One region of the Saccharopolyspora sp. NPDC049426 genome, then DNA from elsewhere that is predicted to be linked to it. Evidence: riboswitches for the same ligand, from Rfam matches in the RefSeq annotation. Region 1 holds a riboswitch; each other region holds the start of a gene.
The links. Region 1 has a riboswitch for cobalamin ahead of AB0J78_RS12670 (putative cobaltochelatase). Riboswitches for the same ligand answer to the same signal wherever they lie in the genome.

Region 1 (10,335 bases):
CAGAAGATGGTCTGCGCCGGGTACCCCGAGGGCGGCATCGACAGCTGCCAGGGCGACTCCGGCGGGCCGCTGGTGGTCGACGGCAAGCTCGTCGGCATCGTCTCCACCGGCAACGGCTGCGCGAGGCCGGGCAACCCGGGCATCTACACCCGCACCGCCACCTACGAGGCCGACATCCAGGCCCAGCTGGCGGCGCAGGACTGATCACGGGCAAGCACTGATCACGCCGGGGTCAGCCGCAGCCCGGGACCGAGTTCGCGGGCGAGTCCGGTGGCCAGGGTCCGGAAGGCGCGCACTTGCGGGTCCTCGTCACCGGCGCGGCTGACCAGCACGCTGTGCTCCCACGGCGCGTCCGCCACCGGAACGCACCGGGTGCCGGGCCACGGGTAGTAGCGCTCGAAGGATTCCAGCGCCGAACCCGCGCCGCGTCCGGCGGCCGCGGTGGCGAGCACCTCGTGCGGGTTGACCGCGTCGTCCTGGCCGCAGCGCGGGGCCTCACCGCCCCGCGCAGCGGTGAAGTACAGGTAGTCGGTGAATGGGCGCGGAGTGCGCTCGGGCAGCCGGATGAACGGCAGGTCGAGCACGTCGGCCAGCCGCACCTCGGGCGCGTCGGCCAGCTCCCAGCGGGCCGGGACCACCACGATGCGCCGCTCGGTGGTCAGCACGTCGACCTCGACGCGCTCGTCCACCGGAGCCGGGCGCACGAAGGCCACGTCCACGCGGTGCTCCAGCAGCGCGGACACGTGCTCGGTGAAGTCCAGCGGCACCAGCCGCAGATCGATCTCCGGGTGGGCCATCCGGAACGCCTGCGCGGTCGCGGGCGTCAGCTCCGCCGAACCGTGCCCCATGACCCCGACTCGCAGCGTCCCGGGTTCGGCCGACGCCGCCTCGGCGACGTCCGCGCGAGCGAGGTCGGCGGCGGCGAGCAGCGCGCGGGCGTGCCGGGCGAGCCGGTGACCCGCGGGGGTCAGCCGCACCGGGTTGCGGTCCAGCAGCGGCGTCCCGAAGTCGTGCTCCAGCTGCTTGACGTGCTCGGTCACGGTCGCCTTGGCCAGGAACAACCGCTCGGCGGCCCGGCCGAAGTGCTCCTCCTCGGCCACCACCAGCAACGTCTCCAAGCGCCGCAACTCCATGCTGGCAACGTAGAACCCGAGCACCTCCGAAACCAGCGAAAGAGGCGCGCATAACGACGAACTCTCGCCCAGGTGAGTAAGTCGATCGTGTCATGGAAAAGGGCTGGGAGAGTGCTAGCCTTTCCGCAGGAGTTCGGCACCGCGGGTGTCGGGCGAGTCGCAGGGGCAGGTGCACCCGGGGTAGACCGGGACCCTGCCTCTACGCATATCAGGGCCAGGTCAGCAGTCGGTCGCGACGACAATTTCGTGAAGGCTGCCGTCCAGCAGCGGCTGGTAATTCGCCCGCCCCTCATGTTGAGCCCGAACGGCTCCGGCGGCGATGTCAGCGGCCCACAGCAGCGCTTCTCGTTTTCCTGGAATGTGTCCGATGCGGAACACCTCTCCGCTGGGCAGGCAGAATCGGGCGCCGCGGACGGTGTTGATATCGCGTTGGTTCAGTTCCGGGGTCCGCGATTCCATGTGCAGGACGGTCACGCCCAGGCCGTGGAGTTCGAGGGTGAGCTGAACCAAACATGCGGCCCGTGCACGTTCCTGTCGTCTCGCCGGGACGGGTGAGCCGACGGCCACGACGTAAAGCCCATCGAGATCAGCGATGGTTTTGACGGCGTTGTGGCGCAGTTGTTGGTTCATCTCGTTCCAGTGCAACTTCAGCGGCGCGCGCTTGCCTTGCAGATCGCGCATGGCGTCGCGGGCGGCATCTTCGGAAGCGGGTTCGAAGATGGCCGCGGCCAAGACGTAGAAACCGCCGAGTTCTGCCTCGCGGAAGGATTCGTCGGCGAACGCCTGAAGGCCGCCAGGTGACGTGGTGATCACTTGTGGAGCGTAGAACCGCGCTGGTCAGCTACTCATTTCAGCGATAGTGCGAGTGGGAGGCGTGGACGTTCGGTGAGTTTCACGGCCCGCCAGATCCAAAAGCACCGCGTGGTTGAGCCGATCGTGGAGCGCTGACGCAAGGACGGTTCCCGGATCGCCTGAACTCGGAGCGGCGTTCGAGGTAGTTCTCGACGAGGAGCTCCGCTGATTCGCGGGTTGGTCGTTCGGGAAATCCGAACGGTCGGTGCCTGCGGTGGGGTGCGGGCGCGTAGAACGTTAGGTGTGCGAAACGTGTGGTTGCCCGCTGCTCTGCTGTTGATGGTGGCCGGGTGGGGTGCGAACCAGTTCTCCCCGCTGCTGGGGGCGTACCGGGGCGAGCTGGGGCTGAGCCCGTCTGCGGCGACCGGGCTGCTGGCGCTCTACGTGGTCGGGCTGGTGCCCGGCTTGTTGTTCGGGGGTCCGCTGGCCGACCGGCGCGGGCGCAAACCGGTGGTGATCTGGGCGATCGTGCTCAGCGCCCTGGCCACCGTGGCGCTGATGCTCGGGGCGCACGTGGTGCCGTGGCTGATCGTCGGCCGGCTGATCGTCGGGGTGAGCACCGGTGCCGTGCTCGCCGCCGGGAGCGCCTGGGTGCGCGACCTGTCGCACCCGCCGTTCGGGACCGTGACCGAGGACGGCGCCGGTGCGCGCCGGGCCGGTGTGCTGCTGGCGGCCGGTTTCAGCATCAGCGGCGTGGTGTCCGCGCTGGTCGCGACCTGGGGGCCGTTCCCGCTGGTCAGCGCCTACGTTCCGCACCTGATCCTGTGCGCGGTGACGTTGCCGCTGGCGCTGCGCTGCCCGGAGACGCGCATCGAGCCGGCGGCCGGAGCACCGCGCGGCAGGGGAGCCCGTGATCCGCGGTTCCTGCGCCGGGTGGCGCCGGTGGCGCCGTGGATCTTCCTGTGCCCCACCGTCGGCTTCGCCGTGCTCCCGGCGGAGGTCACCGTCCACGCGCCCGGCTACGAGGTGCTCTACGCGGGGGTGTCGACGCTGTGCGCGCCCGGGTTCGGCGCGATCGTGCAGCCCTGGGCTCGTCGGGTCGCCCGGCGCGGGGTGCGGGCGACCGCCGTGTTCGGGCTGCTGACCATCGCCGCCGGGCTCGTGCTGGCCGCCGTCGCCGCGTGGCAGGCGCAGCCGTGGCTGGGCCTGCTCGCCGCGCTGACGCTGGGCGCCGGCTACGGCTTCGTCTCGACCTACTGCCTGACCGTGGTCGGCCGCATCGCCGGACCGTCCGAGCTGGCCGGGCTGACCGCGACCATGTGGGTGCTGGCCTACCTGGGCTTCTGCACGCCGTTCGTGATCAGCCTGCTCTCGGGCGTGGTCGCGGTGCCGGTGGTGCTGCTCGTGCTGGCCGGGCTGGCGCTGCTGACCCTGCTGTCAACTCGCGACGAGACCGATCGAGATCGTCACGAAAGCCGTCGCGCTCAACGCGTCCAGCGACTTCGAGACGCGGGGGTTCTTTAGCCGGTCGGCGATCCCGGCGGCGGCCAGCACGATGGTGACCTCCCAGATCGCGGCCAGCACCAGGAACACCACGCCCAGCGCGACCAGCTGGAGCGCCGGTTGCGCGGACGTACCGACGAACTGCGGCAGGAACGCGAGGCTGAACAGCAGCATCTTCGGGTTGGTCAGGTTGCTGAGCAGGCCGCGCAGGTAGGGGTTGGCGTCCTCCGGCGGCGGAACGTCCAGCGAGCCGGACTCGCGCCTGGTCAACCAGTAACCGCGCACGATGGATCCCGCGAGGTAGAGCAGGTAGGCCGCGCCCACCCACTTCAGGGTCACGAGCACGCCCGGTGCGTTGGTGATGAGCGCACCCAGCCCGGAGATGACCAGCGCGACCTGCAGAGCGCTGGCGCTGTGGATCCCGGCCAGCGCCAGCAGTCCCGCCTTGCGGCCGTGGTTCAGCGATGTGCGCAGCAGCAGGAAGACGTCCACTCCCGGTGTGATGATCACGACCGCGCTCGCCAGCAGGAAGGCGGGCAACGGCGTCGGGTCCAGGAGCACGGCGAATTCCTCTCCATTTCGGGCGGCACGGGCTGCCGCATCGCTTGATCAGGTTCTTCTCGTCATCCGGTCAGGTGAGATCGGCGGATGCCGGTGGTGGAGGTACCCCGGTTCCGCGATGCCCTGGGATGGAGGCGCGACTGTCAACGGCGACATTCGCGAAAGGATTTGTTTCCAGGATCAAGTTTAACGAAATATTTTCCTGCCAATCTGTGAGTTGCGACTCGTGATGTTTCGGTGCGCGGGTGAATACGGTGTGTCCGCTCCGCCGATGACCGCGACAGCTGGAGGCACCGACTTTGGGCCGCGACGAACAGGGACCCGCTGACAAGACCCGTGCGCTGCGCGCGCTCGCCATCGCCGGAGCGGTCACCGCTCTGGCGGGCGGGAGCCCCGCCGCCCACGCGGACCCGGCGATCACCGGGGACGACCAGCCGCAATCCCGGATCCTCGGCGGCTCGGGCGCCACCACGAACGACGCGCCCTGGGTGGTCGCGCTGACCGACCGGTACGGCAACCAGTTCTGCGGCGGCACCCTGATCCGCGCGGGCGAGGTCGTCACCGCGGCGCACTGCGCGCACGATCCGCTCACCGGGGCCGAACGCTCGCCCGAGGACGTCCGCGTGGTCGCCGGGCGCACCGACCTGCGCAGCTCGCAGGGCAGCGAAGCCGAGGTGGACGACGTGTGGGTGCACCCGGGCTACGAGGACTTCACCACCGGCGACGACCTCGCCGTGCTCAAGCTCAATGCTCCGCTGCCGCAGCGCCCGCTGCCCGTGGTCGCGCCCGGCGAGACCGCGCCGTACGAGCCGGGCGCCATGGCCCGCGTCTACGGATGGGGTCGGACCAGCGAGAACGGTCCCAACTCGGACAGCCTGCGCTCCGTCGAGGTGCCCGTCGCCGCCGACGACGCCTGCCGCTCGGCCTACCCGAACTACGACCCGCGCAGCATGTTCTGCGCCGGGTACCCCGAAGGCGGGCGCGACGCCTGCGCGGGCGACTCCGGCGGGCCGATCGTCGCCGGCGGGCGGCTCATCGGCGTGGTGTCCTACGGCACCGGCTGCGGTCGTCCCGGCACGCCCGGTGTCTACACCAGGCTGTCGAACTACCCGTTGTGAGCGGTCGGCGAGTGGCCTGCACAACTCCCGCCGCTGGCGAGTGCGGGAAACCGGGAAGTCCTGTGATATCCAGGTAAGGGTGACCCTTCAGCCGCTCGCGACCGCCGTGCAACGCGCCTACACCGCAGACCTCGACGCCTCCGACTTCTACCGGATGCTGCGGCTGCGGGTCGACGTCTTCGTCGTCGAGCAGGAATGCCCCTACCCCGAACTCGACGGGCGCGACCTGGAGGACTCCACCCGCCACTTCTGGGTCGACTCCGCCGACGACTACGTGCTCGGCTACCTGCGGCTGCTGGAAGACCCCGACGGCACCTACCGCATCGGCCGCGTCTGCACCGCCAAGAGCGCCCGCGGCCTGGGCATCGGTCGGAAGCTGATGCGCGCCGCCGTCGCCGAGGTGCAGAACTCGCCCTCCGTGCTGTCCGCCCAGACCTACGCCAAGGACTTCTACGCCTCCTTCGGCTTCGTGGCGACCGGGGACGAGTACCTCGAAGACGGCATCCCGCACGTCGACATGCGACGCGAACCCCGCCGCGCGGGCATCACCGCCGCTCGCTGAGGCGCCTTCGGGGATGCGGCGGAGCCGGTCGGGTTCCGCCACCCGCACCGCTGAGCAGAGCAACCATCACCACTCCGAACTGTGAGTTGCGGCGCCGGAAGGTTGGGCGCTTGATCGACGTCTGGGACGATGTCGGTGAATCCGTTTGCAAGGGGTGTTGGCAGGAAGCCGGTTCGAGTCCGGCACGGTCGGCGCCACTGTGACCGGGGAGCGGACCTCCCGCGCGAGCCACCGGGGTGACCTGGGAAGGCCGGAGGGACGTGACGATCCGGGAGTCAGGACACTGCGGCCCCTTGTTCCCGACAGCGGGGCGTCCGCACCCCGAGGAAGGAACCACACCGGCATGTCCGCTGCCCCTCGCTTCCCCTTCTCCGCCGTGGTCGGCCACGACGATCTGCGGCTCGCGCTGCTGCTCAACGCGGTGCACCCGCGCATCGGCGGTGTTCTGGTGCGCGGTGAGAAGGGCACGGCCAAGTCGACCGTGGTGCGCGCCCTCGCCTCGCTGCTGCCGTCGCTGGACGTCGTCGACGGCTGCCGCTTCGGCTGCGACCCCGCCGCGCCCGACCCGCAGTGCCCCGACGCACCGCACGGCGCCACCGCCACCCGGCGGCCCGCGCAGCTCGTCGAACTGCCCGTCGGCGCCACCGAAGACCGGCTCATCGGCTCGCTCGACCTCGAACGCGCGCTGACCGAAGGCGTCCGCGCCTTCCAACCCGGCCTGCTCGCCGGAGCGCACCGCGGCGTGCTCTACGTCGACGAGGTCAACCTGCTGCACGACCACCTCGTGGACCTGCTGCTCGACGCCGCCGCCATGGGCCGCGCCCACGTCGAGCGCGACGGCGTGTCCGTCTCGCACGCCTCGTCGTTCCTGCTGGTCGGCACCATGAACCCGGAGGAAGGTGAACTCCGGCCGCAGCTGCTCGACCGCTTCGGGCTCACCGTGCAGGTCGCCGCCTCCCGCGAGGTCGGCACCCGCACGGAGGTCGTCCGCCGCCGGCTCGCCTTCGAAGCAGACCCCGCCGGGTTCGCCGCCCAGTGGGCCGAGGCGGACGCCGAACTCGCCGAGCACATCCGCGCCGCCCGCGCCCGCGTCGAGAACGTCGTGCTGCCCGACTCCGAACTGCGCCGGATCTCCGCGCTGTGCGCGGCCTTCGACGTCGACGGCATGCGGGCCGACCTGGTGCTGGCGCGCACCTCCATCGCCCACGCCGCCTGGCGCGGCGCCGACGCCGTCAGCGAGGAGGACGTCGAAGCCGCAGCCCGCCTGGCCCTGCCGCACCGGCGCCGCCGCGACCCGTTCGACGAACCCGGCATGGCCGAGGACCAGCTGCAGCAAGCCCTCTCCGACGCCGCCGAGCAGGCCGAGGACCAGCCGCCGGAAGATCCCGACGACGACCCCGACGGAGGCCCCGACGGCGGTCCCGGTGGAGGCGGCGAACCCCAGGACGAGCCCACCGGACCCACCGGCGGCGGAGGCGGCGAGGAGCAGGACCAGCAGCCCGGTGGCGGTGACTCCGAACGCGCCCCCGTCGGCGCCGGGCAGTCGTTCCGCGCCCGGTTGCTGGAAGTGCCCGGACTCGGCGAAGGCGCACCCGGCCGCCGGTCCCGCGCCCGCTCCCGCAGCGGGCGCACCACCCGCGCCACCACCGCCGACGGACACGGACTGCACGTGACCGCCACCCTCGCCGCGGCCGCGCCCCACCAAGCCGCGCGCGGACGCAGCGGGCCCGGCCTCGTCCTGCGCTCCGACGACGTCCGCCGATCCCTGCGCGAAGGCCGTGAGGGCAACCTCGTGCTCTTCGCCGTCGACGCCTCCGGCTCGATGGCAGCCCGCGATCGGATGACCGCCGTCAGCGGCGCCGTCCTGTCCCTGCTGCGCGACGCCTACCAGCGGCGCGACAAGGTCGGCGTGATCACCTTCCGCGGCGACAAGGCCGAAGTCGCCCTGCCGCCCACCTCCTCGGTCGACGTCGCCGCCGCCCGCCTCCGCCGGATGCGCACCGGCGGGCGCACCCCGCTCGCCGACGGACTGCTGCGCACCAAGCACCTCATCCAGACCGAGAGCACCCGCGACCCGCAGCGCCGACCGCTCGTCGTGCTGCTCACCGACGGCAAGGCCACCGTCGGCGTCCAAGGTGCCACCGGAAGCAAGCAGGCCGTCGACGACGCCCTGCGCGCGGCACGCGTGCTCGCCGATACCGGAACCGCCTCCGTGGTCGTCGACTGCGAGAACGGTCCCGTCAAGCTCGGACTGGCGAACCAGCTGGCCACGGCCCTCGGCGGACCCAGCCTGCGGCTCGAGGAGCTCTCCGCCGAACACGTCGCCGGAGTCGTGCGCGCCGTCAGCGGTGACAGCGGGTTGGCGGCTTAGTCTCGTTTTGGTTACGAGATTCAACCCTGTGAGTACCGACCCATCGGTCGGATTGGTACGGTGACCACCAGTCCACCTGACCCCCAGGGGTGGACCTCCAAAGTGCCCCGCGCTCCCAGCGACCCCCAGGCCGGTTGAGCGCGGGGCTCTTTCTTTTGTTGGTTTGTTGGTCGTTTTGCGGGGCGGTGCGGGTAGGGGAACCTGAGCGGCGCTGTGGACTCCGCGCGCCACGACTTATGTATGCCAATACACGGCGTCGAGGCGTGCTCGCCACAGCACCGCTCAGAACCCCCGGCGGTGCGAGTTGCTCAGGTGGTGAAGGAGAAAGCGACTTCGTCGCTTGCCTGACGTTCGTGTTTTTGCGGTTCAGGCTGGGGTTGGTTGTTTTTGGTGGTAGCGGTGTCTTGCGTAGGTGGCTGTGGTTACCAGGGGGATGGCCACTGCTCCTGCTGTGATGAAGAGGATCGTGTAGTTGCCGTGGTCTGCTAGGGGGCCTGCTGCTGCGGAGGCTGCTGCGCTGCCCAGGAACAGGGCGCAGGCGAAGAGGGCCACCGCGGTTCCCCTTGCTTCCGGGGCCACCGACGTGGCCCAGGCCTGCAGGGAGGAGTGCATGAAGGACCAGCCTCCGCCCAGCAGGAGGGCGGTGACGATCACCGTGGCCAGGTTCGTGTCCAGGGAGACCAGGGCGTAGCCGACGATCATCTGCGTGCCGCCGATGGCGATCAAGCGGGGGACCGGGACCTTCGAGTTGATGGCCTTGACGACCCTGGAGAACACCAGCACGCCCACGCCGTAGGCGCCCGTGGCCAAGCCCGCCACCGCGACGTCCAGGCCCTCGTTGACCAGCGCCGACGCCAGGAAGGTCATGGTGCCCAGCAGCACCGCGCCCTCCACGAAGACCAGGCCGAACACCAGCAGCGCCCAGCGGTTGCGCAGGACTCCGCCGATGTGGGAACCCACGCCGCCCGACACCGCCGCGCGGTCGGGTTCCGCGAGACCGCGCAGCAGCAGCGCGCAGATCGCCGCGCACAGGGCCGGGACCGCGAAGACCACGCGCCAGTCCAGCCAGTGGGCCAGCACGCCGCCGACCGCCGTCGCCATGGCCGTGCCCACCGCCTGGGCGGCCATCAGGTCCGACAGCGCGCTCTGGCGCTTCTGCTGGGAGACCGTGTCGCCGACGTACGTGAGCGTCGTCGGGACCACCGCTCCCATGAACGCACCCGCCAGGACCCGCGCCGCGATCAGCACCGGCAGCGTCGGCGCGAACGTCGAGATCAGGCCCGTGGCGGCCGCCGCCAGCAGCGTGGCGCGCATGATCGGGATCCGGCCGAAGCGGTCCGAGAGGATCCCCCACAGCGGTTGCGAGAGCCCGTAGGCCAGGAAGTAGCCGCTGGCGACCGTGACCGCCGAGGCGATCGGGACGTGCATGCTCAGCGCGATCAGCACCAGCATCGGGGTCACGGCGAACCGGTCGAAGCTGCTGATGAATGAGGCTGCGGAGAGCACCAGAGGCGGCCTGGTGGGCATGCGGCGGCTCCTAGTTCTGGGACGCTCGTCCATCTTCACGCGCCGAACGCCGGTTGAAGCGGTGAAGTTGCCCACCTCATGCGGGGCCGTGCGCTGGGACCTTCGCATTTCGGCCACCTGAGCAACTCGCACCGCCGCGGGTTCTCACACGTCGTCTGGGGAGGACAGCCGCAGCGCCGTGCATTGGCATGCATAAGTCGCGGATCCCGGAGCCAGAGGGCGTGTGAGGTTCCGCTACCTGCACCGCCACGCAGGTCACTGTTAGCAACCTCTTAGGGTCAGTGCATGCCTCAGGGACAGCCTTCTTCCGTGCCAGCTGATGGACTGACCACTCGCCAGCGCCGCAACCGGCCGTTGGTCGTCGTGCACACCGGTGAGATGAAGGGGAAGTCCACGGCTGCCTTCGGGCTCGCGCTGCGCGGCTGGAACCAGGGCTGGTCCATCGGGGTCTTCCAGTTCGTCAAGTCCGCCAAGTGGAAGGTCGGCGAGGAGTCGGCGTTCCGCGCGCTCGGCAAGGTCCACGAGGACACCGGCGAAGGTGGCCCCGTCGAGTGGCACAAGATGGGCGAGGGCTGGTCCTGGACCCGCAAGAAGGGCACCGAGGAAGACCACGCCGCCGCCGCGCTCGAAGGCTGGCAGGAGATCTCCCGCCGCCTCGACGAGCAGCGCCACGGCCTCTACGTGCTCGACGAGTTCACCTACCCGCTGCACTGGGGCTGGGTGGACGTCGACGAGGTCGTCGCCAAGCTGCGCGAGCGCGAAGGTCAC
Region 2 (10,335 bases), on a different contig from region 1:
CGATGTCGCCACCCGCGCACCACCAGCCCTTGCGGGCCCCGAGCGCGGCGGCGTGTTCGCCCTGATCGAGCGCGGTGGACAGGTCGGCTCCGTCGATGCCCGCCGACACGGCGGCGGCCACGGCGGAAGCGCCTGCGATGCCGACGTTGGTGTTGTGCGTGAGCTTGCTGGCCGCTGCGACCGCCTCCACCAGCCCGCCGAGGTCAGGGGGAGTGGCGATGGCGACCGGGGTGATGCGCATGGCCGCGCCGTTGGTGGTGCCGCCGCGACCGGCCTCCTCCGGGTCGGTGCCGGATTCGAGCAGCTTCAGCGCGCGCTTGGTGGACGGCCCGAGCAGGTCCGCCAGGCCTCGCGCGACCATCCCGGATTCCCAGTCCAGCAGCGCTTTTCCGAAGACCATCGGGTCGATCGTGCCGGAGCCGCCGATGAGCAGGTCGGCGACCAGCACGGCCTGCTCGGTGTCGTCGGTGATGGTGCCCGCGGGCAGGTTCGGTGAGATCGGCTGCTCGGCGACGGCGTCGCGGAGCGATCGGATGAAGCCGTAGTGGGTGACGATGTCCTCGCGGGACATCGATTGCGTCGGCATGCCCAGGGCATCGCCGATCGCCAGTCCGTAGAAAGCGCCGAGCGCGCGGTCGCGTGTGCTCATGGGCGGCCAAACGTCAGGTGGAACTGGAACCGGTTCGGGTCGAGCAGGCTGGTGACCTGCTCGACGAGCTGGCCGTCGGCGGTGACGTTGGTGCGCACCGCCTGCAGGAACAGCTCGCCCTCGGGGCGTTCGAGCAGCGCGGCCATCCGGGCGGACAGCGCGTGGGTGCCGATGCGCTGGTCGCCGGCGCCGGCGACCAGCCCGGCCGAGAGCAGGGTGGCTGTTATGGAGCCTTCGAGCAGCCCCTTCTCGGGCAGCTCGCGCAGTTCTCCGACCGCCGGGATCAAGGAGGTCTCCACCGACACCGGCCCGACGGCCCGATCCCGGCGCAGGCGGCGTATGGCGATGAACTCCTCGAGTCCGAAGCGCTCGGTGAGCTCGGCGTCGGTGGTGAGCTCGATGCCCAGCAGTTCGGTGCTGATGTCGAACCCGGAGTCGGCGAGCGCGGTGGCCCAGCCGACCGTCTGGTCGAGCGTGACTCCGTCGAAGGTGACGAAGGAGCCGACGCCGCTGCGGGTGGCGATGAGTTCCTGGCGTTGCAACTCGGACAGGGCGCTGCGCACGGTACCGCGGCTGACCTGGTACTTCTCCGCGATCTGGTTCTCGCCCGGCAACTGCTCGCCGCGCGCGAGCCGCCCCGAGCGGATCTGCTCGGTGAGCTCGGCGATCAACCGGTCACGTTTCCCGAAGGGAACCTGTCCAGTCCTGTTCATTCCTGTACAGTAAGGCTACTGCCCGGTAGGCACAACATATGCCACGCTGACGGAGTAGTGGTCCCGTTTCGGGAAGCCCGTTGCGCGAGTTCGGGATCAGCCGTCGGATCGGGGGCACCAGCCCCACTTGGTGGAGCCGTAGCGCCAGCGCGCGTCGGGCGGCAGGTGCTCGCCGTGCAGCACCCAGCCGTCCTCCTGCCGCGACCAGTGCAGGATCTGCTCCTCCCACGGGCGGCACATCAACTGCCTGCGCTCCTCGGCCTCGCGGCACACCTCCCAGGTGTGCACCGCGCCCTTCCACAGGCGGCCAAGCCTCGACACATCTGCAGATGGTGCGACCGCCCACCGACATGCGAAAGGGCCACGCCGGAGGATCTGGCCTCATCGGCGTGGCCCGTTCGAGCGATTCGCTACAGCGTCTCGACGGTGTTCGGGTACAGCTCCTCGATGGCCTCGACGTGGTTGTCAGCCACGGCCTTCCGCTTGATCTTCAGGCTCGGGGTGACCTCGTTGTGCTCGATGGTCAGCTCGCGCGGCAGGATCGCGAACTTCTTGATCGTCTCGTGCCGGTTCAGCGTCGCGTTGAGGTCCTCGACTGCGGCGGCCACCATCTCGTGAGCCTTGGGATGCGCGGCCAGCTCCTCGTAGGACAGCTCCCCGAGGTCGTTGGCCTGCGCCCACTCGACGATCGACTCCTCGTCGAGGGTCACCAGCGCGGTGCAGTAGGGCCGCTTGTCGCCGAAGACCACCACGTTGCTGACGTAGGGGCACAGCGCCTTGAACTTGCCCTCCACCGACTGCGGCGCCACGTACTTGCCGCCGGAGGTCTTGATCAGGTCCTTCTTGCGGTCGGTGATGCGCAGCCGGCCCTGCTCGTCGAGCTCGCCGATGTCACCGGTGTGGAACCAGCCCTCGCCCGTGAGCACCTCGGCGGTCGCCTCCGGCATGTTGTGGTAACCGAGCATCACACCGCCACCGCGCAACAGCACCTCGCCGTCCTCGGCGATGCGGACCTCGGTGCCGGGCAGCGGCTGGCCCACCGTGCCGATGCGGAAGTCGTTGGTGCGGTTGACGAAACTGGCCGCGGTGGTCTCGGTCAGCCCGTAGCCCTCGGCGATCAGCACGCCCGCGGCGTGGAAGAAGCGCGCGATGTCCGGTGCCAGCGCGGCGCTGCCCGAGATGAAGAACCGCAGCCTGCCGCCGAACTTCTCGCGCAGCTTGGAGAACACGAGCTTGTCGGCGACCGCGTACTGGACCTTGAGCCCCAGGCCGGCCTGCTGCCCGCTCTGCTGGAGCCGGGAGATCTCCAGACCCACGGCGCAGGCCCAGCGGAAGATCTTGTACTTGAGCTCGCCGCCCTCCTTGGCCTGCACGACGACCTTGTTGTAGATCTTCTCGAAGATCCGCGGCGCACCGGCCACGAACGTCGGACGCACCTCGCCGAGGTTGTCCACGATCTTGTCGATCCGGCCGTCCACCGCGGTCAGGTAGCCGGTGCGGATCTGGCCGACCTGCAGGACCTTGCCGAACACGTGCGACAGCGGCAGCCACAGGTACTGCACGTCCTCGGCGGTCATCTCGCCGGTGGCGTGCATCGCCTCGGCCACGTAGACCCAGTTCGACTGGGCGAGCCGCACGCCCTTGGGGTTGCCGGTGGTGCCGGAGGTGTAGATGAGCGTCGCCAGGTCGTCGATGCCGACCGCCTCGACGAGCTGGTCGAACAGCTCCGGCTCGGCCTCGTGCTTGGCGCGGCCCTGGGCCTCCAGGTCGGCCAGGCTCAGCACCCAGTCTCCGTCGGCGGTGCCGTCGAAGGTGATGACGCGGGTCAGCTCGGGCAGGTTGTCCCGCTGCTCGCGCAGCTTGGCGATCTGCTCGTCGTCCTCGGCGAAGACGATCGTCGAACCGGAGTCGGAGATGATGTAGGCGCAGCCCTCGGCCGTGGTCGTGGGGTAGATCGTCGTGGTGGCGCCACCGGCGCACATCACGCCCATGTCGGCGAGGATCCAGTCGATCCGCGTGCCGGCCAGGATCCCGCACCGCTGCTGCGACCCCAGGCCGATCGCGTGCAGCCCCAGCGCGATCGCTCGCGCCCTTTCCCAGGTCTGCGACCAGGTCAGCGAGCGCCACTGCTCGTCTTCCGGGTAGCGGAACGCCTCGCTGTCGCCCGACCGCTGGACGCGATCGCGCAGCATGTCAGGAACCGAGCGGAATTCTGAGGAGATCGCGGCAGGCATGGGCGGGAACGTAATCGAGGTCACGCACCCGCGCAATGAGGATCGGACAAATCGGGAGAGGTCGTTCCGATCTGTTACCGACGAGTTGCCTTGCGGGGCGAACTCGCAGGTCGGTGCTTCCCGGGTCGTCTCCGACCGCACCGGCGGCGGACCCGGTTCGGCGGGCCCGCCAGGTGCGGATCGGGTCGGTGGATCATGGACTGGCTCCCGCGTTCCCGGCGAGCAGGACGAGGGCGAGAACCGACAGCACGGTGAACACGGCCGCGGGCGGGCCGAGCACGGACCGGGCGATGGTCGCCAGTCCGGACATCGCCCGGGCCAGCACCACCGCCGCCGCGAACAACGCGACCAGGATGCCGAACAGCATTCCTTGCAGGACGGAGGAAACGGTGTCAGGGGTGACGACCTGTGGGTCGTTTGCCGCCAGCACCTCCGGGAGTATCGTGAACATGCGAGCTCCCTTCACGGGTGTTTCCCGTTGTGAGGGTGATCGTGAGTGTGCGCAGCGCCCCCGGTCGTGGCCAAACGATTGCCGGGGGCGTTCGCGTGTCCGGCCGACGATCCGCCGGCCGCGCCTCTGATGGTGATCCGAGACGCCCAGCGCCTCTGCTGCGGTGAAATTTCACTTCTCCGTTGAAGTTCTTCGCCGCCAGGTGAAACGCTCCGCCGTCAGTATGCGATCACTTCAACAGACCGTCAATGTCTTTGCTGGGCAACGACTTGCCGTTATGCACCCGAGGTGTCAGTATCTGCTGGTCTTCAGTGGTTCAGTGAAGTTTGGTGAAATTATCCGAACGGAGTGAAGGAGACGGCGCGATGGCCCGTCCCGGGAACCAGGGCGGAACCGGACGGCTCGGCTCGCGGCTTCGCGAGCTGCGCGAATCCCGCGGTATGACGCAACTTCGGCTGGGGCGGTCCCTCGGCGTCGCGGTGTCGAGCATTTCCTCCTGGGAGAGCGGCGCGAAACTACCTCCGCTCACCCGATTGGCCGATTACGCGACGTTCTTCGCCGCCGACGCCACCGGCGGGGTCCCGCCGGAGAACCAGCTCACCGGCGAGCAGCGCGAAGAGCGCCTGCGGCTCAAGCAGGAGCTCGACCGCCTGCGGACGACGCTGGACGAGGTGCGCGGTCCCGCGGAAGCCGAAGCGGGCCAGGACTTCTGGCACTTCCCCGACGGGGGACCCGTCCTCATCGTCACCGGCGGGCTCAGCGAGAAGCACTGGTCGCCGCTGGGTACTCCCAGCGAGCCGAACTTCCTGTCGCTGGCCCGCTGCGCGGACCTCGACGCCGCTGTGGAGCTGTTCGGGACGGTGCGCGCGGCCAACCCGCGTTCCGAGGTGGAGATCCGGCTCGAGAACCTCGGCGACGACGACCTGCGCGCCCACCTGGTGTTCCTGGGCAGCGGTGCGGCCAACCCGTGGGTGGAGTGGCTGACCGCCGAGTGGCCGGTCCGGCAGGTCCCCGACGAGGACGTCCCCGACGGTTCGGTGTTCGAGATCGACGGCGAGCGCAGGCTCAAACCGGGCTTCCGAGGCGATCAGCTCGTCGAGGACGTCGGAATGCTCGCCCGGATCCCGAACCCGAACAACATTCGCCGCACGCTGACCTTCTGCAGCGGCGTGTTCACCAGGGGAGGGTTCGGCGCGGTGCGCTGCCTGACCGATCCGCAGGCCAAGGACCGCAACCTCGCCTACCTCCACGACGAGGTCGAGGACCTCGACCGCTTCGGGGTGCTGATGCGGGTTCCGGTGATGCGGCACGTGACCGGCACGCCCGACCTGCAGAACCCGGCGAACCGGCTCTACGAGTGGCGACCGAAGACCTGATCACGAGGAGGCGGCGATGGTGAGTGCGCAGCGGTCCGGTCTCGGCGCACGGCTGCGGGAACTGCGCCAGGGGCACGGCCTGACCCAGGGGAAGCTGGCGCGGGTGCTCGGCGTGGCGGTCTCCAGCGTCTCGCAGTGGGAAGGCGGGGTGAAGGTGCCGCCACCGCCCCGGCTCGGCGACTACGCGACCTTCTTCGCGGCCGAGAACCCGGCGAGGAACGGGAAACTCCCCTCACCGGCCTCGCTCACCGAACAGGAGCGCCGGCTCCGCGCGAAGCTCAAGGAGGAGCTGGACGCGCTGCGGTCCCACGCGGATGAGTCCACGTCGGCGCAGGGGTTCTCGGACTTCTGGCGGTTCCCCGACGGCGGCCCGGTGCGCATCCTCACCGGGCGCGTTCCCGCCCGGAACCTCTCGCCGCTGGCCTCGCCCGAGCGGCGCAACTACATCGGGATGTCCTCCTACGCCGACGGCGACTCGTTGATCGAGCTCTACGGGCACGTCCGCGCGCTGAACCCCGCGTCGGACGTGCGGTTCGACATCGCCCGCCGCATCGACCCGCACGACCTGCATGCGCACCTGGTGCTGCTGGGAAGTCCGGCGATGAACCCGATGCGGCGTCAGGTGCGCTTCGGACTGCCGGTGCGCCAGGTCGAGGTCGACGACCTCGGGCACGGGGAGGTCTTCGAGATCGCCGAGGAATCCCGGCAGTACCGGCCGACGTTGCACGACGACCGGCTGATCGAGGACGTGGGCATGCTGGCGCGCTTCCCCAACCCCTACAACGTGCGGCGCAGCCTGACCTTGTGCAGCGGTGTGTTCACCCGGGGCGGGTTCGGCGCGGTCCGCTGCCTCACCGACCCCGAGCTGCGCGAGCGCAACCACGAGCGCCTCAAGCACCGGATCGCCGACCCGGACAACTTCGGGATGCTGATGCGCGTTCCGGTGGTGCGCAACGCGACCGCCACCCCGGACCTCAGCAACCCCGACACGTGGCTGCGAGCCTGGTCCCCCATCAAAACCTGAGAATTCCTCCGTGCACCGGGGTGACACTCTCCCGTGCTTCGGTGGGCGATTTGTCAGGGCCGCTGGTTACCGTCGTGGCAGTTCCCCGGCAGCTGAGGAGGAGTCATGGCGGAAGTGGATGCGGTGCAGCCCAACGGGACGCCCGCGTGGATCGACCTGGGAATCCCCGACCTCGATCGTGCGATGGCGTTCTACGGCGCCGTTTTCGGGTGGGAGTTCGACGTGGGGCCCGAGGGGATGGGCCGCTACACGATGTGCCTGGTCCGGGGCAGGGAAGTCGCCGCGCTCATGCCCAACCACGACCTCGAGGCGACCGAGTTCTGGTGGAACGTCTACTTCGCCACCGATGACGTCGCCGGCACCGTGTCCAAGGCGGAGGCCGCCGACGGCCAGGTGATCACCCCGCCCATGGACGTGATGGACAAGGGGCGGATGGCGATCCTCAAGGACCCGGTCGGCGGGCAGTTCGGGCTCTGGCACGGCAACAAGCACATCGGATCCCGCCTCGTCAACGAGCCGAACACCTTGCTGCGCAACGATCTCGTCACCCCGGACCCGGGTCCGGCGCGGGAGTTCTACCCGAAGGTCTTCGGCTTCAGCCTGGACAGCGAGGGACACCTCGGCGAAGGTGACTTCACGTTCCTGCGCCGACCCGACGGCCACGAGATCGGCGGAATCCTCGGCGACCCGTCCGCCACCGCTTCGTCCTGGGGCACGCTGTTCATGGTCGAGGACACCGACGCCACCGCACGACGGGCCACCGACGCGGGCGGCGTTGTCCAGCCCCCCTACGACATGGCCTACGGCCGCATCGCCGAGGTCAAGGACCCGTTCGGCACGCCCTTCACCATCGGTTCCGCCAAGGCCGGCTGACCGCTCCGTGATCGGGATCTCCTCCGGGTGTCGAACACGAGCTCAGAGCCGTGATGGGGACCCGGCCGAACGCCGCGCGGGGTTGTCTCGTGCCCGCGGATGGTTAGCCTGAGGGTGCTGGTGGTTCGTCCGGTCGAGCGGTGAGCGCGATCGAACGAGGCAAGAGGGAACCCGGTGCGAATCCGGGACTGCCCCGCAGCGGTGAGCGGGAACGACCGCCGTCATGAGCACTGGGCGTCACGCGTCCGGGAAGCGACGGCCAGTAGGTCCGGTCTTGAGGCGCGAGGTTCCACCGGGACCTCCCCGAGACCGGGTGCCCGCGAGTCCGAAGACCTGCCACCGGCGCGCGCACCGACGGTGCGCGCTGGTCCGAGGTCTCGCGGGAGGGCCTGGCGGACGATCAGCGGGCGACGTGCGTCCGCTGGTCGGCGCGTGCCTGCCGCGAAGTCCTCGACCGACCACGTCGAGCTCGCGAGGAGAGAGCGTTGACCAGCAAGATCGGATCCACCGTACTCGGACATCCCCGGATCGGCCCGAACCGGGAGCTCAAGCGAGCCCTGGAGTCCTACTGGGCGGGCCGCAGCGGCGAGGCGGACCTGCGGGAGGTCGCGCGTCGGCTGCGGGAGGACACCTGGCGAGGCTTGGCCGAAGCAGGCCTCGACTCGGTCCCGGGCAACACGTTCTCCTACTACGACCACGTCCTGGACACCGCCGTCGCCTTCGGGGCCGTCCCGCGCCGCTACGCCGAGCTGGGCCTCGGCGCGCTGGACACCTACTTCGCGATGGCGCGCGGCACCGAGGCCGTGCCCCCGCTGGAGATGACGAAGTGGTTCGACACCAACTACCACTACCTGGTCCCCGAAATCGGCCCGGACACGAGCTTCTCGCTCACCGACCGCACCGCTGTCGAGCAGTTCCGGGAGGCGCGCAAGCTCGGGGTGGAGACCCGGCCGGTGCTGGTGGGGCCGCTGACGTTCCTGCTGCTGTCCAAACCGTCCGAAGAGGACTTCGACCCGCTGGACAAGCTCGCCGAACTCACCGACGCCTACGAGCAGCTGCTCGGCGAACTCCACCGGGCCGGAGCGCAGTGGGTGCAGCTCGACGAGCCCGCGCTGGCCGCCGACCGCACGCCGCAGGAGCTCGACGCGCTGCGCAACACCTACCGGCGCCTCGGCGACCTCGCCGAACGCCCCGCGATCCTCACCGCCTGCTACTTCGGCGATCCCGGTGACGCGCTCGGCGTGCTCGCCGCCGCGCCGATCGAGGGCATCGCGCTGGACCTGGTCACCGATCCGTCCACTCAGGACCGAGTTGCCGCCACTCCCGGGTTGCGCGACAAGACTCTGGTCGCGGGGTTGATCGACGGCCGCAACATCTGGCGCGCCGACCTCGACCGGTGCATGACCGCGGCGGCGACGCTGCTGGGCTCGGCCGGCGAGGTGGGCATCGGCACGTCCTGCTCGCTGCTGCACGTGCCCTACGACATCGACGCGGAGACCTCGCTCGATCCGCAGGTCAAGCCGTGGCTTTCCTTCGCGGCGCAGAAGGTCCGCGAGGTGGTCACCCTCGGGCGGGCGCTGCGCGAGGGCCGCGACGTCGTCGAGAGCGAGCTCGTCGAGGCGCGAGCGGCGGTGGCCGACCGGGCGCGGGCGGAGCGGGTGCGCGACAACCGCGTTCGCGCGCGACTCGACGCACTGCGCCCGCAGGACTCCCGGCGCACCGATTACGCGAAACGGGCAGAAGCGCAGCAGAAGTCGCTTCGCCTGCCGCCGCTGCCGACCACCACGATCGGATCGTTCCCGCAGACCACCGACGTCCGCAAGGCGCGGGCCGCGCTGCGCGCCGGGCGCATCGACGCGGCCACCTACCGGCAGCGGATGCGCGACGAGGTCGAGCGCGTCATCGCGCTGCAGGAGGACATCGGCCTGGACGTGCTGGTGCACGGCGAGCCCGAGCGCAACGACATGGTGCAGTACTTCGCCGAGCAACTCGACGGTTTCGCCGCCACCGACAACGGGTGGGTGCAGTCCTACGGCTCCCGGTGCGTGCGGCCACCGATCCTGTTCGGCGACGTGCGGCGTCCGGAACCGATGACGGTCGAGTGGGCCGCGCACGCGCAGCGGCTCACCGAGAAGCCGGTCAAGGGAATGCTGACGGGTCCGGTCACCATGCTGGCGTGGTCGTTCGTCCGCGACGACCAGCCGCAGGCCGACACCGCCCGCCAGGTCGCGCTCGCCATCCGCGACGAGGTCCGCGACCTGGAGGCGGCCGGGATCCGCGTGGTGCAGGTCGACGAGCCCGCGCTGCGCGAACTGCTGCCGCTGCGCGCCGAGCAACGGCCGGCCTACCTGGAGTGGGCGGTGGAGTCGTTCCGCCTGGCCACCTCCGGGATCGCCGAGGCGACCCAGATCCACACCCACCTGTGCTATTCGGAGTTCGGCGACGTCATCGACGCGATCGTGGCCCTCGACGCCGACGTGACCAGCATCGAGGCGGCCCGCTCCCGCATGGAGGTCCTCGCCGACCTCAACGAGGTCGGCTTCGACCGGGGCGTGGGGCCAGGCGTCTACGACATCCACTCACCCCGGGTGCCCGACCAGGAGGAGATGGGGGAGCTGCTGCGGGCCGCTCTCAAGGCAGTTCCGGCCGACCGGCTGTGGGTCAACCCGGACTGCGGTCTCAAGACCCGCGACTACCCGCAGGTGGAACCGGCGTTGCGCAACATGACCGAGGCGGCCCACCGCACCCGCCCCTGATCCAGCCGGGTCCCCGTCGCCGGCGGCCGCCGTTGTGACGGTGGCGCCGACACCGGGCGGTTTTGGTCCGAACCTTCCACGATCGAATTCGGGTCAGTTCGGACCAAAACCGCCCCTCGGCGCTTCAGTCCCAGGTGAGCGCCGCGCCCGACTGGTACTCCGTGACCCTGGTCTCGAAGAAGTTCTTCTCCTTCTTCAGATCCATGGTCTCCGACATCCAGGGGAACGGGTTGTCGGTTTCCGGGAAGACCGGTTCCAG
Region 3 (10,335 bases), on a different contig from region 1:
GCGTAGCGGGCTTTGAGCTCGTCCGGGACGCGGTCGATCGGCCCGAGCGACCCGTCGTAGAACTTCAGGTCCGCCACCATCGCCTCGTCCCACAGCCCGGCCCGCTTGAGGTCGGCCACCAGGTGCGGGTTGACGACGGTGAAGTCGCCGGACATGTTCGACTTGACGAAGAGGTTGCGGTACAGCGGCTCGATGGACTGGCCGACACCGCAGATGTTGGCGATGGTCGCGGTCGGCGCGATGGCCATCACGTTGGAGTTGCGCATCCCGTTGCCGCGAACCCGCTCCCGCAGCGACGACCAGTCCAGCGTCGAGCTCCGGTCCAGATCCGCACTCCCGCGCGCTTCCTGAACGAACTCCTGGGAATCGATGGGCAGAATTCCCCGGCTCCACAGCGAGCCCTCGAACGAGGCGTAGCGCCCGCGCTCCTCGGCGAGTCGGCTGGACGCGTCGATGGCGTGGTAGCTGATCTCCTCCATGCTGCGGTCGGCGAACTCCACCGCGTCATCGGAGGACATCGGGATCCGCAGCTTCAGCAGGGCGTCGGAGAATCCCATCAGCCCCAGCCCCACCGGCCGGTGCCGGCTGTTGGAGCGCTCGGCCTCGGGGATCGTGTAGAAGTTGATGTCGATGACGTTGTCCAGCATCCGCACGGCCGTGCGCACGGTCGCGGCGAGCCGGTCGCGGTCCAGGCTGTCGGCGGTGACGTGCCGGGCCAGGTTCACCGACCCCAGGTTGCACACCGCGACCTCGTCGGCGGCGGTGTTCAGGGTGATCTCGGTGCACAGGTTCGACGAGTGCACCACCCCGGTGTGCTGCTGCGGCGAGCGCAGGTTGCACGGGTCCTTGAAGGTGATCCACGGGTGCCCGGTCTCGAACAGCATGGTCAGCATCCGCCGCCACAGCTCCACCGCCCGGACCCGCCGGAACACGCGGATCTCGCCGCGCTCGGCCGCGGCCTCGTAGGCCCGGTAGCGCTCGGCGAACGCCGAACCGTAGAGGTCGTGCAGGTCGGGCGTCTCGTCCGGGGAGAACAGCGTCCAGGACTCGTCGGCCTCGACGCGGCGCAGGAACTCGTCGGGCACCCAGTTCGCGGTGTTCATGTCGTGGGTGCGCCTGCGGTCGTCACCGGTGTTCTTGCGCAGGTCCAGGAACTCCTCGACATCGATGTGCCAGGTCTCCAGGTACGCGCACACCGCGCCCTTGCGCTTGCCGCCCTGGTTGACCGCCACCGCCGTGTCGTTGGCGATCTTCAGGAACGGGACCACGCCCTGGGACTCGCCGTTGGTGCCGTGGATGTGGGCGCCGATGCCGCGCACCGGGGTCCAGTCGTTGCCCAGCCCGCCGGAGTACTTGGCCAGCAGCGCGTTGTTCCGGTACGAGCTGAAGATCGACTGGAGGTCGTCGTCCACAGTGGTCAGGAAGCACGACGACAGCTGCGGGCGGGTCGTGCCGGAGTTGAACAGCGTCGGCGTGGAGCACATGAAGTCGAACGACGACAGCAATCGGTAGAACTCGATGGCACGCGCATCGCGGTCGTCCTCGCGCATCGCCAGGCCCATCGCCACCCGCATGAAGAACGCCTGCGGCAGCTCGAACCGGATGCCGTCGTGGTGCAGGAAGTACCGGTCGTAGAGCGTTTGCAGCCCCAGGAAGTCGAAGGCGAGATCCCGCTCGGCGTCCAGCGCCGCGCCCAGCCGGGACAGGTCGAAGCGGGCCAACTCCGGGTCGAGCCGGCCCAGCTCGATGCCCCGCCGCACGTAGTCGGTGAAGTAGGACGCGTAGCGGTCGCGCATCTGCTCCTGGTCGGTCTGCTGCGGCGCACCGGCCAGGTGGCTCAGCGCTTCGCCGCGCAGCTTGTCCAGCAGCAGTCGAGCGGTGACCAGGGAGTAGTTCGGCTCGGACTCCACCAGCGTGCGCGCCGACATGATCAGCGCCTCGCCGAGTTCGGCGTCCCCGATGCCGGGGTAGACGTTGCGCTCGACCTCGGTGAGCACCGCCGACGGGTCCACGTCGGCGAGTCCCGCGCAGGACTGCTCGACCACAGTGGACACGCGGCCGCCGGTGAGCGGAATGGGTTCGGACAGTGCGGTGTCGGTCACCGGGACTCTCTCCTCGCGAGCTCGGAAGGCATGCCCGGAACCGGCGGCGACAGCACGCGAGGACGCGACGGAAGCGAAGACCGTCGCATGTCCGCGTGGACCCTCCCGCGAGGTCCCGGACGGCGCGCACGGGCGTGCGCGCGCCGATGGCAGGTCTTCGGACTCACGGGCGTCCGGTCTCGGGGAATCGCAAGACCGGTCCTACTGGCCGTCGCTTCCCGGACGCGTGGCGTCCAGTGCGTGATGACGGCGGTCGTTCCCGTTCACCGCTGCGGGGCAGTCCCGGATTCGCACCGGGTTCCCTGTTGCCACACCGGACCCGCGCGGGCCCGGTGAACCACCAGCGAGCGACACTCTACATCTTGGGTCTGACTCGTCCACCAACACCAACATGGGCGTGTCGGAGGGAGAAATGAGTCACTTCCCGAACCACTTCGACAGGTGGGGGAGGAGGTCTCGCTGATCGTCCCCGACCCAGGCCACGTGACCGTCCGGGCGCAGCAGGACGGCGGGCGCGTCGAGATCCGCGCCGACGTCGACGACGTGATCGACCCGGTCGTCCCAGCCCTCGACCGAGAGCTCCCCGGTCCGGTCGAGCAGCAGTCCGCGTCCCGTTCGCGTCAGCTCGTAGAGGCGGCCTCGCTCCAGGTTGACATCGCGCATGCGCCTGCCGACCAGGTCGTGGTCCCCGCCGAAGTCGTAGCGCACGTCGAGCGCGATGATCTTCTCGGTGAGGTGCCGGTTGACCTCGTCGAAGTCCATCAGCTCCGACACCAGCCGACGTACCGCCCGCGCGCCCGGCTCGGTGGACATCAGCTGCATCTGCGCGCGCGTGTTGTCCAGGACGGCGGCGGCCACCGGATGCCGTTCGTCCTGGTAGCTGTCGAGCAGGTCCGCCGATGCCCACCCGGCGATCTCCGCGGCGAGCTTCCAACCGAGGTTGAACGCGTCCTGCAGACCGAGGTTGAGCCCCTGGCCCCCGACCGGAGGGTGGATGTGCGCGGCATCGCCTGCGAGCAGCACGCGACCCGCGCGGTAGCGCTCGGCCTGCCGGGTCGCGTCGCCGATGCGGGCGAGGCGGCGAGGGGAGTGCGCGCCGAAGTCGGTGCCCGCGATCGCTTCGAGCCGGCTGGTGAGCTCCCCGAGGGTCGGCGGCGCCGAACGGTCCTCGGCAATACCGGCGGCCGGTACGACGACCCGGCACCACTCGCCGTCGAGAGGACCGACGCCGAAGCGCTTCTGGGTCTTGCGGACCTCGTTCGTCACGGCGGCCATGGTCTCCCGCGACGCGGTCATCTTCATCTCGCCGAGCAGCGTGTCCACCCTGGACGGCTCGCCGGGGAACCCGATGCCGCACAGCTTGCGCACGGTGCTGCGACCGCCGTCGCAGCCGACGAGGTAGCGCGCCCGCAACCGCGTGCCATCGGCGAGCTCGGCGGTCACCCCGTCCTCGTCCTGATCGAGTCCGACCAGTTCACAGCCCCGCCGGACCTCGACGTCGAGCTCGGCTGCCCGCTCGGCCAGCAGTCGTTCGGTCGTGGTCTGCGGGATGCCCAGCACGTAGCCGTGCGCGGTGTCCAGGCGCTCGGGCGCGGGCTTGGAGATGGCGGCGAAGAAACCGCCGAGCGGGTACTTCGTCCCCTCGGCCAGGAACCGCTCCAGCAGGCCCCGCTGGTCCAGGACCTCGATGCTGCGCACGTGCAGCCCCAACGCGCGCACGAAGTCCGTCGGCTCCGCGGCCTTGTCCAGCACGACCACGCCCACCCCGTGCAGCCGCAGCTCCGCCGCCAGCATCAGACCGGTCGGACCGGCACCGGCGACAACAACGTCGATCATCTCTCAACCCCCGGTCACTCCGTGCAGCGAATTCGGCATCTTCGCAGCTCACGGCTTCAGATCGGAGATTCTGCGGCATACCCGGGGGCTTGCCGCAAGCCCCCGGGTGCGCTATACGTTGACTACGGCGGGGAAACGACGCCGACGCGTCATCGGGCCTGGAACAGCTCCACCACGTTGCCCGAGGGGTCTCGCAGCAGGACCTGCTGACCGCCCGGACCGCTGATGACGTCATTGCGGAAATCAACACCTTCGGCGCGCAGCCGATCCACCTCGGCGGCGAGATCGTCGACGATGAGGTGGATCCGGTTCCACCCGCCGGGGCCGGGGATCGCGCCGTCCGGCATCGCCCGGCCCGCTGAGCTGGCCGGACCGCTCAGCAGCAGCCGTAGGTCACCCCTGATGACGTCGGCGAACGCCGGCGCGAAGTCGGTCCGGACGGTGAATCCCAGATGGCGCGCGTAGAACTCGACGGCCTTGTCGACATCATCGACCATGTACCTGACGCTGACGAAATCACCGGCGTTGTCGGGCATGGCGTCCTCCCTCGTCGTCACATCCCGCGGATCGGTGGGTTCACAGTGATGAGCCCGGCCGGAGGGACGGTGTGACAGGTGGCGGAAGACGATCGGCTCGCCCAGCGGTTCGAGCAGCACCGAGGGCAGCTGCGCGCGGTGGCCTACCGGATGCTCGGGTCCGTGACCGATGCCGAGGACGCGGTGCAGAACGCCTGGCTGCGCCTCAGCCGAGCGGAGCCCGACGAGATAGCCAACCTCGGAGGCTGGCTGACCACCGTCGTCGCTCGCGAAGCGCTGCACCTGCTTCGGTCGCGTCGGCGTCGCCGCGAGGATCTCGTCGACACCGCCGCCACCCCGTTGCCGGACCCCGTGGTCTCCGCCCCGGAGGGGGAGGGGCCGGAGCAGCAGGCGCTGCTCGCCGACTCGGTCAGCCTCGCGCTGCTCGTGGTGCTGGAGTCGCTCAGCCCGGCCGAGCGGTTGGCCTTCGTGCTGCACGACATGTTCGACCTGCCCTTCGACGAGGTCGCGCGGCTGGTGGACCGCACGCCGGTGGCGGCCCGGCAGCTCGCGAGCCGCGCGCGGCGACGCGTCCGGGGCGCCGAGCCACCCACCCCCGACCAGGACATCGGCAGGCAGCGCGAGGTGGTGGACGCGTTCTTCACCGCCGCGAACGCCGGGGACTTCGACGCGCTGGTGCGGTTGCTCGACCCCGACGTCGTCTTCCGCACCGACTACGGCGGCGAGCGGCCGCCCGCGGTGTACCGAGGGGCTGAGAAGATCGCCCGGCAGTCCCGCGCGAGTCGCGGTGCGGAGCTCCACCGGGTGCTCGTCAACGGCCTGCCCGGCGTGGTCGCCGCCCGGTCCGGCCGTCCGGTGTCGATCATGGTGTTCACCGTGGTGGACGGCCGCATCGTGGAGATCGACGGCATCCGCGACGCCGACCGCGTGAAGCGGCTGACGGCAGGAGTCGTCCGATTCCGCGACTGACCGCGCGAACCCGCAACCGCTAGAACACCTCTCGCTGAAGCCGCCGAACGATCTCGTCCAGGCTGAGACTCTCGGGCACCGTTCGTTCCTCGATCAGTTCCAGCCGACCCGCCTGGCCGAACCACTCGCTCATCTCGGCGGCCCCGAACTCGGCGGATTTCGGTCGCGTCGCGTGCCGCCGCAAGGTCTCGGACCAGCTGATGTCGAAGTAGTAGAAGAAGCTCCGGCCCGCGTGGTCGTCGTGGAGGGACCGCAGCATCGCGCCGTAGCGGGCCGCCGGCATGATCCCTTCGAGGATCACGTGAAATCCGCGATCCAGCGCGAACCGCGCGGTGTTCGAGATCAACTCGATGTTCGCCCCACCAGGCCGATCGCGCTCACGCAGCAGGATCCGGCGCAGGTAGTCCTGCTCCACCAGGGCCACGCCGCGCCCGACCCGCCGACGCAATTCCCGCGCCGCAGAGGACTTCCCAGAACCGGAAGGCCCGCGAAGGACCACCAGTCGAGTGCCGTCGTCACCGGTCCTCATGAGCGCCCCCTCGCGTGCCCGGCGCAGAACTCATCGCCTCCCGGATCCGCCATCACCATGCCGGGACCGTACCGGCGATGCCCGACATGTCCGCGGTGCTCGGCTGGATCCGGATTTCAGTGGAAGTCGGGACGTTCCCGCGTCCTGGGGTGCGTGCGTTGGGGGATGATCGGGTGGTGGTTCATCGAACGGTGGTTGATGCTCACGTGATCATGGTGCGGGAGGGGCGAGTGCTGCTCAGCCGCAGGCGCGGGAGCTTCGGGGACGGGTTGTGGCACCTTCCCTCGGGGAAGGTCGATGCGGGGGAATCGCTGGTCCAGGCCGCGGTTCGGGAGGCGTGGGAGGAGGTCGGGGTTCGCATCGACGGGAACGATCTCCGGCACGTGCACACGCTGCACGCGACCGCGACCGGTGTCGAGCCGCGCCTCGGGGTGTTCTTCGAAGCCCCCGCCTGGCACGGCGAACCGGAGAACCGCGAGCCCGAGAAGTGTTACGAGCTGAGTTGGTTCGCGCTCGACGCGCTGCCCGGCGACATCATCGGCTACCCGGCCGCCGGCCTGCGCGGTTACCTCGAATCGCGTCCCTTCGGAACCCTCGGGTGGGACGGGTGAGTCACCGGGTGCTGCGGAAGTTGTCGGCTGGGACGTGGAGCGCTTCTCCCGTGGTGAAGGTGATCTCGACGGCGTCGGGCAGCCACGTGACCTGGCGGAGTGCCGGAGGTTCGGAGCCGAAGGCGAGCTCGACGGGGTAGTAGTAGGACGCGGCGTCGGGGCCCAGGCGGAGTTCGTAGCGGGTGTCGGTGACCGTGCGGAGCTCGACCAGGTGGAGGTCGCTGGACCACCGCGCACCCGAGTGCTCGTAGGTCACGCCCGCGTCCCCGGAGGTCTCGTGGTGCAGCACCTGTTCGTGCAGCGTGATCGACGGACCCACGAGGAGGATCGCGGCCAGCAGCGCGGCCGACACGGCGACGATCGAGAACGTCCTGCGCACCGGCGGAAGTATGCCATCGGTGGGGCCCGCGCCGACGCGCGGACCCCACCGTCCGGTCAGTGGATGTGCGAGCCGCCGTTGATGTCGTAGGTGACACCGGTGAGGTAGCCCGATTCCGGTCGGCACAGGAACGCGACGACATCGGCGACGTCGTCGACGCGGCCGGCGCGGCGGGTCGGGATGTCGGCGATCATCGCGGCCTTGCGCTCCGGGTCGAGCTTGCCCGCCGTGATGTCGGTGTCGATCAGGCCCGGGGCCACGGAGTTCACCGTGACCCCCGACGGGCCCAGTTCGCGGGCCAGCGCTCGGGAGAACCCGAGCAGCCCGGCCTTGGCCGCCGAGTAGGCGACACCGCCGAACACCCCGCCGCCGCGCTCCGCCGACACCGACGAGAGGTTCACGACGCGCCCGAAACCCCGCTCGGCCATGCCACCGACGACCCGCTTGGTCATCAGGTAGCTGCCCCGGACGTTGACCTCGAAGACGCGATCCCACTCCTCGTCGGAGACCTCCAGGAACGGGACGGGGGAGGTGATTCCGGCGTTGTTGACCAGCGCGCCGATCTCCGGCAACTCCGATTCCACGACCGACACGGCGGCGTCCACCGCCGCCTTGTCGGTCACGTCGCAACCAGCGCTGACCGCGGCCACGCCGTGCGCCTCGGCGACGGCGTTGGCGACGTCCTTCGCGCTGGCCTCGTCGACGTCGAGCACGGCGATGTTCCAGCCCTGCCCGGCCAGCGCGTGCGCGATTCCCTGCCCGATGCCGCGACGCGAACCGGCTCCGGTCACGATGGCTGTGCGGTTGCTGTTCATGCGATCTCCTAGGTGGGTCAGCCGAGCTCGGCGAGCACGCGCTTCTTGATCTGCGGCACCGAAAGTCCGTAGCGGTCGTGCAGCGTGGGCAGCGCGCCCGCGGCCAGGAACTCGTCGGGCAGGCCGATCGGCACGATGCGCTCACCCACCCCGGCGAAGGCCAGGCAGGACGCGACGGACTCGGCCAGACCTCCGACGACCGTGTGGTTCTCCAGCGTCACCACCAACCGGTCCCGTCCCACGGCGGACAGGATCGCTTGCCGGTCAAGGGGTTTGATGGTCGGCACGTGCAGCACGGCCACGTCGACGTGATCGTCGGCGAGCTCGGCGGCCGCCGTCAGGGCGCGCATCGTCATCAGCCCGCTGGAGATCATCAGCACGTCCCGGCCGGTGCGCAGCTCAGCGGCCTTGCCCAGCTGGAAGCGGTAGTCGTACTCGTCGAGCACCGTCGGCACCGCACCGCGCAGCAACCGCAGGTAGGTGGGGCCGGGCGAGTCGGCCAGCTGCGGGACCGCCTGCTCGATGTCCACCGAATCGCACGGGTCGACGATGGTCAGTCCTGGGATGCCGCGCAGGATCGCGACGTCCTCGGTGGCCTGGTGGCTCGGCCCGTAGCCGGTGGTCAGCCCCGGAAGTCCGCCGATGACGTTGACGTTGAGCCCCGGCTCGGCGATGTCCAGGCACAGGAAGTCGTAGGCGCGCCTGGTCGCGAACACCGAATAGGTCGAGGCGAACGGCGTCAGGCCGACCTCCGCCATCCCCGCGGCCGCGGCCAGCAGCGACTGCTCGGCCATGCCCATCTGGAAGAACCGCTCCGGGTGGGCGTCGCGGAAGACGTGCATGTCGGTGTACTTGGCGAGGTCCGCTGACAGGCCCACGACGTCCTGGCGCTGCTCGGCGAGCCGGGCCAGCGCGTGCCCGAACGGGGCTTTGGTGGTCTTCTGGCCCTCGTCGGCGAACGAGGCGATCATCGCCGACGTGGTGGCCTTCTTGGTCGCGGTCGTCATGCCCCGGCCTCCTGCAGGTGGTCGCGTGCCAGTTGCCACTCGTGCGGTTCGACCCGCATGAAGTGCGCCTTCTCCCGGGTCTCCAGGAACGGGACGCCTCGGCCGACCCGGGTGTCGCAGATCAGCACCGACGGCGAACCCCGGTGCTCGCGCAGCCCGTCCAGCGCTGCCACCAGGGCGTCGACGTCGTTGCCGTCGACGCGGACGGCGTTCCAGCCGAAGGACTCCCACTTGGCCTGGATCGGCTCGGTGCGCAGCACGTCGACCGTCGGGCCGTCGGCCTGCAGCGCGTTGACGTCGACGATCGCGATGAGGCCGTCCAGCCCGTGGTGCGAGGCGGCCAGCGCCGCTTCCCACGTGGAACCCTCGTCGAGCTCGCCGTCGGAGAGCAGGTTGTAGACGCGGGCCGGATTTCCCCTGTGCCGCAACCCGAGTGCCATGCCCACGGCGACGCCGAGCCCGTGGCCGAGCGAACCGCCGGAGATCTCCACCCCCGGGGTGTAGCTGGCCATGGCCGACATCGGCAGCCGCGAGTCGTCGGAGGCGTAGGTTTGCAGCTCGTCGGCGTCGATCACCCCGGCCTCGGCCAGCGCCGCGTACAGCGCGATCGCGTAGTGGCCGATGGACAGCAGGAACCGGTCGCGGTCCTCCCACTCCGGGTCTTCGGGCCGGAACCGCAGCTGGTCGGAGTACATCACCGCCAGCACGTCGGCGACCCCGAGCGCCTGGGCGATGTAGCCCTGTCCTTGGAGTTCGCCCATGTCCAGGGCGTTCTCGCGGATGCGGCGCGCCGACTCCGCGATCTTGCGCGTTCGATCAGACAACTGCTTCCTCCTTGCCGTTGGCGGCGCGCTCGAGGGCCGCGACCTCCGCCTTCTGAGCCGGGCCCCACGTCTCCCGGGTGAGCACCGCCGCGACCAGGCCCAGCACGCCGTAGCCGCTGAACAGCAGCGCCGGTCCGAGCCAACCGGCCTGCGCGTACAGGGCGGTGGCGATCATCGGCGTGAAACCCGAGACGACCGCGGAGATCTGGTAGGCCAGCGACGCCCCGGCGGTGCGGGTCTTGGTCTCGAACAGCTCCGAGAACCAGGCGCCCTGGACCCCGGCCAGCGAGTTCTGGCAGATCGCGTAGCTGATCACGAAGGCGAGCACGATCAGCACCGCGGAGCCGGTGTTGGCCATCAAGAACATCGGCACGCCCCACGCCACGGCGGCTACGCATCCCAGCAGGTAGATCGGGCGCCTGCCGAAGACGTCCGAGAAGTGCCCCCACAGCGTGGTGGCCAGGATGCCGATCCCCGCGGCCGTGGTCAGCGCCAGCAGGCTCAAGGACCCCGAGGTGGGCGAGGTGTCGAGCTCCAAGTAGGACAGCATGAACGTCACCGAGACCGCGTAGCCCGCCGTCTCGACCACGCGCAGGCAGAAGGTGCGCAGCACGTTGCGCCAGTCGTCGCGCAGCACCTCCAGGATCGGGTTGCGCGCGACCTCGCCGGATTCCTTGAGCTCCTCGAACTCCGGCGACTCGTCGATCTTCAGGCGGATCAGGATGCC

Region 2: it holds a riboswitch for cobalamin, as region 1 does, so the genes downstream of both, metE (5-methyltetrahydropteroyltriglutamate--homocysteine S-methyltransferase) here and AB0J78_RS12670 (putative cobaltochelatase) in region 1, are expected to answer to the same signal.
Region 3: it holds a riboswitch for cobalamin, as region 1 does, so the genes downstream of both, AB0J78_RS22575 (ribonucleoside-diphosphate reductase subunit alpha) here and AB0J78_RS12670 (putative cobaltochelatase) in region 1, are expected to answer to the same signal.

Annotation. Positions count from the first base shown of each region.
Region 1 is NZ_JBFAPZ010000005.1:183,559-193,893, forward strand. It holds gene AB0J78_RS12635 (serine protease) at 1-204, shown strand, start outside; gene AB0J78_RS12640 (LysR family transcriptional regulator) at 222-1,133, opposite strand; gene AB0J78_RS12645 (hypothetical protein) at 1,353-1,946, opposite strand; gene AB0J78_RS12650 (MFS transporter) at 2,238-3,449, shown strand; gene AB0J78_RS12655 (LysE family translocator) at 3,363-3,989, opposite strand; gene AB0J78_RS12660 (serine protease) at 4,289-5,107, shown strand; gene AB0J78_RS12665 (GNAT family N-acetyltransferase) at 5,187-5,669, shown strand; cobalamin riboswitch at 5,786-5,974, shown strand; gene AB0J78_RS12670 (putative cobaltochelatase) at 6,013-8,040, shown strand; gene AB0J78_RS12675 (MFS transporter) at 8,407-9,567, opposite strand; gene cobO (cob(I)yrinic acid a,c-diamide adenosyltransferase) at 9,853-10,335, shown strand, end outside.
Region 2 is NZ_JBFAPZ010000010.1:220,364-230,698, reverse strand. It holds gene AB0J78_RS22625 (ADP-ribosylglycohydrolase family protein) at 1-649, opposite strand, end outside; gene AB0J78_RS22620 (GntR family transcriptional regulator) at 646-1,362, opposite strand; gene AB0J78_RS22615 (hypothetical protein) at 1,459-1,683, opposite strand; gene AB0J78_RS22610 (long-chain fatty acid--CoA ligase) at 1,773-3,596, opposite strand; gene AB0J78_RS22605 (hypothetical protein) at 3,790-4,047, opposite strand; gene AB0J78_RS22600 (helix-turn-helix transcriptional regulator) at 4,413-5,423, shown strand; gene AB0J78_RS22595 (helix-turn-helix domain-containing protein) at 5,440-6,447, shown strand; gene AB0J78_RS22590 (VOC family protein) at 6,553-7,320, shown strand; cobalamin riboswitch at 7,425-7,676, shown strand; gene metE (5-methyltetrahydropteroyltriglutamate--homocysteine S-methyltransferase) at 7,806-10,076, shown strand; gene AB0J78_RS22580 (ribonucleotide-diphosphate reductase subunit beta) at 10,201-10,335, opposite strand, start outside.
Region 3 is NZ_JBFAPZ010000010.1:208,793-219,127, reverse strand. It holds gene AB0J78_RS22575 (ribonucleoside-diphosphate reductase subunit alpha) at 1-2,102, opposite strand, end outside; cobalamin riboswitch at 2,233-2,459, opposite strand; gene rox (rifampin monooxygenase) at 2,520-3,938, opposite strand; gene AB0J78_RS22565 (VOC family protein) at 4,088-4,474, opposite strand; gene AB0J78_RS22560 (sigma-70 family RNA polymerase sigma factor) at 4,553-5,443, shown strand; gene AB0J78_RS22555 (AAA family ATPase) at 5,463-5,972, opposite strand; gene AB0J78_RS22550 (NUDIX domain-containing protein) at 6,164-6,583, shown strand; gene AB0J78_RS22545 (hypothetical protein) at 6,585-6,962, opposite strand; gene AB0J78_RS22540 (SDR family NAD(P)-dependent oxidoreductase) at 7,019-7,777, opposite strand; gene AB0J78_RS22535 (transketolase C-terminal domain-containing protein) at 7,795-8,784, opposite strand; gene AB0J78_RS22530 (transketolase) at 8,781-9,608, opposite strand; gene AB0J78_RS22525 (MFS transporter) at 9,601-10,335, opposite strand, start outside.